Regions from separate parts of the Streptomyces sp. 7R007 genome, predicted to be linked through region 1. Evidence: riboswitches for the same ligand, from Rfam matches in the RefSeq annotation. Region 1 holds a riboswitch; the other holds the start of a gene.

Region 1 (3,250 bases):
GAGATGTTGGAGGCGGCGATGGCCCGCACCTTGCCCGCCTTCACCAGCTCGTCCAGCGCGCCGATGATCTCCTCGACCGGCACCTCGGGCTTGTCGTAGTGGGTGTAGTACAGGTCGATGTAGTCGGTGCCCAGGCGGCGCAGCGAGGCGTCGGCGGCGGCCTTGATGTTGGCGGCCGACAGGCCCTGGTACTGCGGGTGCTGGCTCACCTTCGTCGCGATCACCACGTCGGAGCGGTTGCCGCGCGCCGCGAGCCACTTGCCGATGATCGTCTCGGACTCGCCGCCGCTGTTGCCGTCAACCCACGCGGAGTAGGCGTCGGCGGTGTCGACGAAGTTGCCGCCGGCTTCCGTGTAGGCGTCGAGCACGGCGAAGGACTGCGTCTCGTCGGCGGTCCAGCCGAAGACGTTGCCGCCCAGGGCGAGCGGGAAGACCTCGAGGTCGGAGGAGCCGAGTTTGCGGAGTGAAGTCATGTCTTATGTCAACGCACCCGCCGCGGCCCGGCCTTCCGCAACACCCGCAAACTTCCCGTAAACAATCGGAAGGCACGGCTCCGGAAACCCCGTGTCAGGGGTTGAGGCCCTTGCCGCGCAGCCACGTCATCGGGTCGATGCCGTCGGCCTGGCCGTTCGGGTGGACCTCGAGGTGCAGGTGCGGGCCGGTCACGTTGCCGGTGGCGCCGACGCGGCCGATGACGTCGCCCGTGCCGACCTTCTGACCGACGCTGACGCTGATCGACGACTGGTGGCAGAACCACAGCTCGGTGCCGTCGTCGAGGGTGATGATCGTGCGGTAGCCGTACGACCCCGCCCAGCCCGCCTCGGTGACGGTGCCGGAGTGGACGGCCTTGATCAGCGTGCCCGTCGGGGCGGCGAAGTCGAGGCCCGTGTGGTAGCCGGAGGACCACATGGAGCCGGCCTGTCCGAAGGTGCCGGTGATGGTGTACGACACGACCGGCAGGGTGTACTGCTTGGCCAGCTCGGCGAGCTTCGCGGCCTCGGCCGCCTTCTTGGCCGCCGCCTCCGCCTTCTCCTTGGCCGCCTCGGCCTTGGCCGCGGCCTCCTTCTCCGCCTGCGCGGCGGCGGCGTCGACCTGCTTGGCGAGGGCCGCCTCGGTGACGGACTGGGCCTTGCTGTCGACCTGGACCTGCTGCGACTCGGCCTGCGCCATGATCCGGTCGCGCAGCGCCTCGCCCGCGTCCTTGGCGCCCTGCGCGGTGTCCTCGGTGGTCACGCCGACGCTGCTGAGCACGGTGGCCGAGCCCTTGGGCGTGGCGTCGTGGTCGGAGAGGAGGGGCAGGTCGGGGAGGGAGATCGACACCGGCGGCTTGCCGGTGTTGGCGCTGGCCATGCCGCCCGCGCCGACGGCGGCTATGAGGCCGACGCCCAGGACGGTGGAGCTGCGGGCGAGTCCCCCGCCGCGCTGCTTGGCGATGCGGTGCCGGCCGGCGACCGGACGGAGGGACTCCGCGGTGGGGTTCCACTCCTCCCACTGACCCTCGTCGGTGCGGGGGCCGGCGAAGCCGAAGGGCTCGGTGCTCGGCACGAACGGGGCTGCCGGGGCAGGCGGGTTGGACGCCACGTGGGCGCGCTCCTTTCCTTCCTTCTCGCCTACCGGGTTAGCTGACGGGTTCGGAGCAGGAAGGTCTCCTACGCGCGTATACCTGCCGTGGTTCCACGGCGGCATCCGCGTGATTCACCCCAGGGTGGTGGTTCCCCGGTTCCCTTGCGGGATTCGGCGCGTGCGCACGGAGCCGCCTCTTGTGACGGCTGGGACGACCGCGCTGCGTTATCGAACGTTAATAGACCCGGGCCACCGATTCCAAGCGGTTCGGCTTGATCATTAACGAATCCTGGCTGGACGTAGGGCTCATGGGCGGCGAAAAACGGGCGAGTTGACCAAGGCTCGGGATCTTCACAGCGATTGACGGTATGTCAGTCGTTATGCGGAGGGCGGTCGTTCGCTCACCCGCAGTGACGGGGGGGATGGGAAGAGGCCGGGGAAGCACTCAGGGCCGGAATCCGGTGGCTGGCACTGGATTCCGGCCCTGAGCCGTGAGTAGCGGGGACAGGATTTGAACCTGCGACCTCTGGGTTATGAGCCCAGCGAGCTACCGAGCTGCTCCACCCCGCGTCGGTGTGACTCCAGTGTACGCCATGCGCAGGACGTCGAGCACACGCATGGCCTGGTGGCGTCACGGATGGAACCGCCACCGGCCCTCGGACACCACATCCACCTCGCCGTCCCGGACGCGCACGGCCGTGTCGTCGTCGAGGAAATAGATCGGGAAGTCCGCGCGCGCGACGATGCGGTCGGCCCAGGCGTCGTCCCGCTCGGGGAAGTCCGGCGAGTACAGGTGGGGCTTGAGATACCAGTCGAAGAGCCCGAACGGCGGCTCCAGACCCGTCGCCCCGAGCGCGTGGAGGTCCGCGGTGTCCCCGATGACGTCGGCGGAGTGGCCGGTGAGATGACGGCTGAAGATCATCGATCCGGCGCTGAAGCCCACGTAGACCCGGCTCTCCAGCGCCTTGAGGAAGCCGTCGGCCAGGCCGTTGCCGGTGATGCTGCGCGCGAGGTGGTAGTGGTTGCCGCCCCCGGCGTAGACGACGTCGGCGTGCAGGAGCCGGTCGAGCACCGTCCGCGGGGGCAGGCCGTTCAGCTCCAGGACGTCGAACTCCCGCCAGCCGAGGCCGTGCAGCCGGTTCATGTCGGCCAGGAACCACCCGTGGTCCCCGGGCTCGGCGAGGGAGGCCGTGGGGATGTACACGGCGTTCGCCGCTCCGAACGGCCTGTCCAGCATGTCCCGCAGGGCGTCCCGCAGCGTCTCGTTGCGCAGGCCGCTCGCCGTCAGCAGAAGGTTCATCGGGCGAGCGAAGCACGGTGGACGGGCGCGCGCAACGAACCCGGGATTCCCCTCATGCGGGCGCTCAGGGCAGCAGGTGCGCGTTCGGCGCCTTCGCTCGTTCTTCGTGCTCCGGCAGTACGACGACCTCGACGCCCCGTGCCGCGAGCAGGCCGGTGCCGTCGGCGTCCGGCACGAAGGTGTCCGGCTCGCGCCACGCCGTCACGACCCGGCGCACCCCGGCGTCCAGGATCAGCCGTGCGCACGGCCTGGGCCGGGAGGCGCGGTGGGCGCAGGGTTCCAGGCTGCTGTAGACCGTCGCGGTCGCGAGCCTCGGGTCGGCCGGGTCCAGCTTGGCCAGGGCCGCCTCCTCGGCGTGGACGACCGGGTCGCCGCCCTCGCGGGAGT
Region 2 (3,250 bases), on a different contig from region 1:
CCGGCCCCGTCTCCCACAGCTCCCAGCACCACGACCTCACGCGCTTCTCCGGCAGGGAACTGCTCGTCGTCGGCGCCGGCCAGTCCGCGCTGGAGACGGCCGTGCTGGCGGCGGAGGCCGGCGCGCGGGTGCGGGTGGTCTCCCGCGGCCGCGGCAAGGTCGCCTTCGGCGCGCCGCCCTGGGACCAGCCGCGGCTGCGGCCCGAGTCGCCCTTCGGCCGCGCCTGGTCGCTGTGGGCGTTCAGCTACTACCCCCACCCCTACCGCTACCTTCCGGCCGAGGCGCGCCACTACCTGGTCCGCCGGGTCCTCGGACCGCTCGGCGCCTGGTGGCTCAGGGACCGCTTCGACGGCCATGTGCAGGTCAGCGAGGTCGAGCGGATCGTGCGGGCCGAGGCGTCCGACGGCGCCGCGAGCCTGACCGTGCGCACCCACGCCGGCCACACCGAGAAGCTGCCCGCCGACCACGTCATAGCGGCGACCGGTTACCGGGTGAACATCGCGGCGATGGACTTCCTCGGCCACGAACTGCGCACCCGCCTGGCCGTCAGCCGAGGCACTCCGCGGCTGGGCGCCGGCTACGTCTCCTCGGTGCCCGGCCTCTACTTCACCGGCCTGCCGGCGGCGTCCTCGTACGGCCCGGTCATGCGCTTCGTGTGCGGTACGGACTTCGCCTCCCCGCGGCTGGCGAAGCACCTCGCGGCGGCGCACGGCTGAGCCGGCGGCCCACGGTTGAGGCGGTCGGCGCCGGAGGGGTGCCAAGGGCCGGGGATGATACGGGAGTTGACCGTGCTACGGGGGTGAAACCGCGGTCGGCCGGTTCGAGATGAGTCGGTGGGGCGTCCTGTCCGTATTCTCTGATCATGGCCGCACCCACCGCATATGCACTCATCGCCACCGACCTGGACGGCACCCTGCTCCGGGGCGACGACACGCTCTCCGACCGCTCCCTGGCCGCGCTGGCGCGGGTGGCGGAGGCCGGCGCCCGGCACCTCGTCGTCACCGGGCGCCCGGCGCCGAGGGTGCGGCCGCTCCTGGACGACCTGGGCAGCGCCGGGCTCGCGGTGTGCGGGCAGGGCGCGCAGGTGTACGACGCCGGCGCGGACCGTCTGCTGTGGTCCGTCACCCTGGACCGGGAGCTGGCGGAGACCGCGCTCGGCAAGATCGAGGCGGAGGTGGGGCAGGTGTACGCGGCCGTCGACCAGGACGGGGTCGACGGCCTCACCCTCATCGAGCCCGGCTATCTCATGCCGCACCCCACCCTGCCCGCCGTGCGGGTCGGGCGGCGCGACGAGCTGTGGTGCGAGCCGATCAGCAAGGTGCTGCTGCGCCATCCGGACCTGTCCGACGACGAGTTGGCGGCCACGGCGCGCTCGGTGGTCGGCTCCCTGGCCACGGTCACCATGTCGGGGCCCGGGACCGTCGAACTCCAGCCGTGCGGCATCACGAAGGCGACCGGTCTCGCGCTGGCCGCCAAGTACCTCGGCTGCGGCCCGCACGAGACGGTCGCCTTCGGGGACATGCCCAACGACATCCCCATGTTCGACTGGGCCGCCTACGGCGTCGCCATGGCCAACGCCCACCCCGAACTCAAGGCGGTGGCCGACGAGATCACCCTGTCGAACGAGGACGACGGCATCGCGGTCGTCCTGGAGAGGGTGTTCTCTCTCGCGCCCAGCGCTCAGTAGGCGCCGTAGACGTTGTCGATCGAGCCGTAGACGTGGGCCGCGTAGTTGCAGGCGGCGGTGATGTTCGCGACCGGGTCGTAGGGGTCGTACGACGTCCCGGCCACGTGGTAGGCCGCGAAGGTCGGGTCGATCACCTGCAGCAGGCCCTTGGAGGGGGTGCCGGCGGCCGCGTTCGAGTCCCAGTTGTTGATGGCGTAGGGGTTGCCGGAGGACTCGCGGATGACGTTGCGGTAGATGCCGTCGTACGTGCCCGGGATGCCGTTCTGCGCCATGACCTGGAGGGAGGCGCGGATCCAGCCGTCGAGGGTGTTGGGGTAGCCGAGCGAGGTGGCGGTGACCACGCCGGAGGTGGCCGCGGAGGCGGTGGTCGCGCCGATGAGCGGGAGGGCGAGCACGGCGGCGCCGGTGCCGGCGACGGCGAGCTTGCGGGCGAGGCGGGACGTTCTGGTGCTGCGGTGGCGAGCGGTTGCAGGCATGGCGAAGTTCCTCTCCGGCGCCTGCGAGGTGAGCTGTCGGGTTCGGGCGGGAGATGCCCGGCCGCTCCGCCCTGCGGCGGCGCGGCTTCACCCCCAGCCGGTCCGGGACGTGCCCGGATCGGCGACTTACCTGGTTCCCCCGCTCCTGCCGTACGCGAGTGTCGTTCGTCGATGGTGAGCCGTGGGCGGCGGCAGGATTCGGCGTCCGCCCGGCACGGCGGGAACGTATGCGAGAGCACATGTCGGGAACAAGTGCAGGATTCACAGAACGACCCTGTTGACCTTGGTCTGGGGCGTATGGGGTGCTTGATCCTTTGCTGGAGCCAAGGGTCAACTGGGGTGTGGCGGAAGGGGGATCGGGGAAGGCGTCGCGCGGACCGGGCCGTGGGGCGGAGTGAGCCAACTCACGGGCCCCGGGCGGGTGTCGACGCCGACGGCAAATCGGGCAATCGGCTCAACTCGCAGATAACCGGCCGCTTGTGCGGACCCTCGCCTGCGGCGATGCCGCGAGTGGCAGTACTTCCGTCTCATGGGATCGATATGCATCCTTATCGGGTGATCAGCAACATACCGGTCGTGATCCGATACCGACCGTCCTGGACGGGCGGGCGGCATCGGTGATCGAAACGTGACCGGATACGCTGACTTGAGTGATGGCAGCGACCTATCGACAAACCGTGTAATCGCCAGTAGACACCAGCAGACAGGAGACCCCTCGTGACCGTCGTCGGGCCGTTCGGGCTGAGCGTGCGGGACCAGGCTCTGGAAGCCGATGTCCAGGCCGGATTGGCGGCTGTCGAGGAGGGACTGCTCGAAGCCACCAAGAGCGAGGTCCCCTTCATCACGGAGGCCGCCCAGCATCTGGTACGGGCGGGGGGCAAGCGCTTCCGGCCGCTGCTCGTGATGCTCGCGGCGCAGTTCGGGGACCCGTACGCGCCGGGCGTCGTGCCGTCGGCGGTGGTGGTGGAGCTGACCCACCTGGCGACGCTCTACCACGACGACGTCATGGACGAGGCGGCGGTGCGGCGCGGAGTCGACAGCGCGAACACCCGCTGGGGGAACTCGGTGGCGGTGCTGACCGGCGACT

The links. Region 1 has a riboswitch for cyclic di-AMP ahead of ACYF6T_RS20720 (M23 family metallopeptidase). Riboswitches for the same ligand answer to the same signal wherever they lie in the genome.
Region 2: another riboswitch for cyclic di-AMP. It lies ahead of ACYF6T_RS34555 (transglycosylase SLT domain-containing protein); the one in region 1 lies ahead of ACYF6T_RS20720 (M23 family metallopeptidase).

Annotation. Positions count from the first base shown of each region.
Region 1 is NZ_JBTWMV010000015.1:22,090-25,339, forward strand. It holds gene ACYF6T_RS20715 (aldo/keto reductase) at 1-473, opposite strand, end outside; gene ACYF6T_RS20720 (M23 family metallopeptidase) at 568-1,581, opposite strand; cyclic di-AMP (ydaO/yuaA leader) riboswitch at 1,594-1,750, opposite strand; tRNA gene ACYF6T_RS20725 (tRNA-Met) at 2,060-2,133, opposite strand; gene ACYF6T_RS20730 (Type 1 glutamine amidotransferase-like domain-containing protein) at 2,195-2,863, opposite strand; gene ACYF6T_RS20735 (dihydrofolate reductase family protein) at 2,928-3,250, opposite strand, start outside.
Region 2 is NZ_JBTWMV010000040.1:51,794-55,043, forward strand. It holds gene ACYF6T_RS34545 (FAD-dependent oxidoreductase) at 1-716, shown strand, start outside; gene ACYF6T_RS34550 (HAD family hydrolase) at 863-1,687, shown strand; gene ACYF6T_RS34555 (transglycosylase SLT domain-containing protein) at 1,681-2,163, opposite strand; cyclic di-AMP (ydaO/yuaA leader) riboswitch at 2,167-2,330, opposite strand; gene ACYF6T_RS34560 (polyprenyl synthetase family protein) at 2,881-3,250, shown strand, end outside.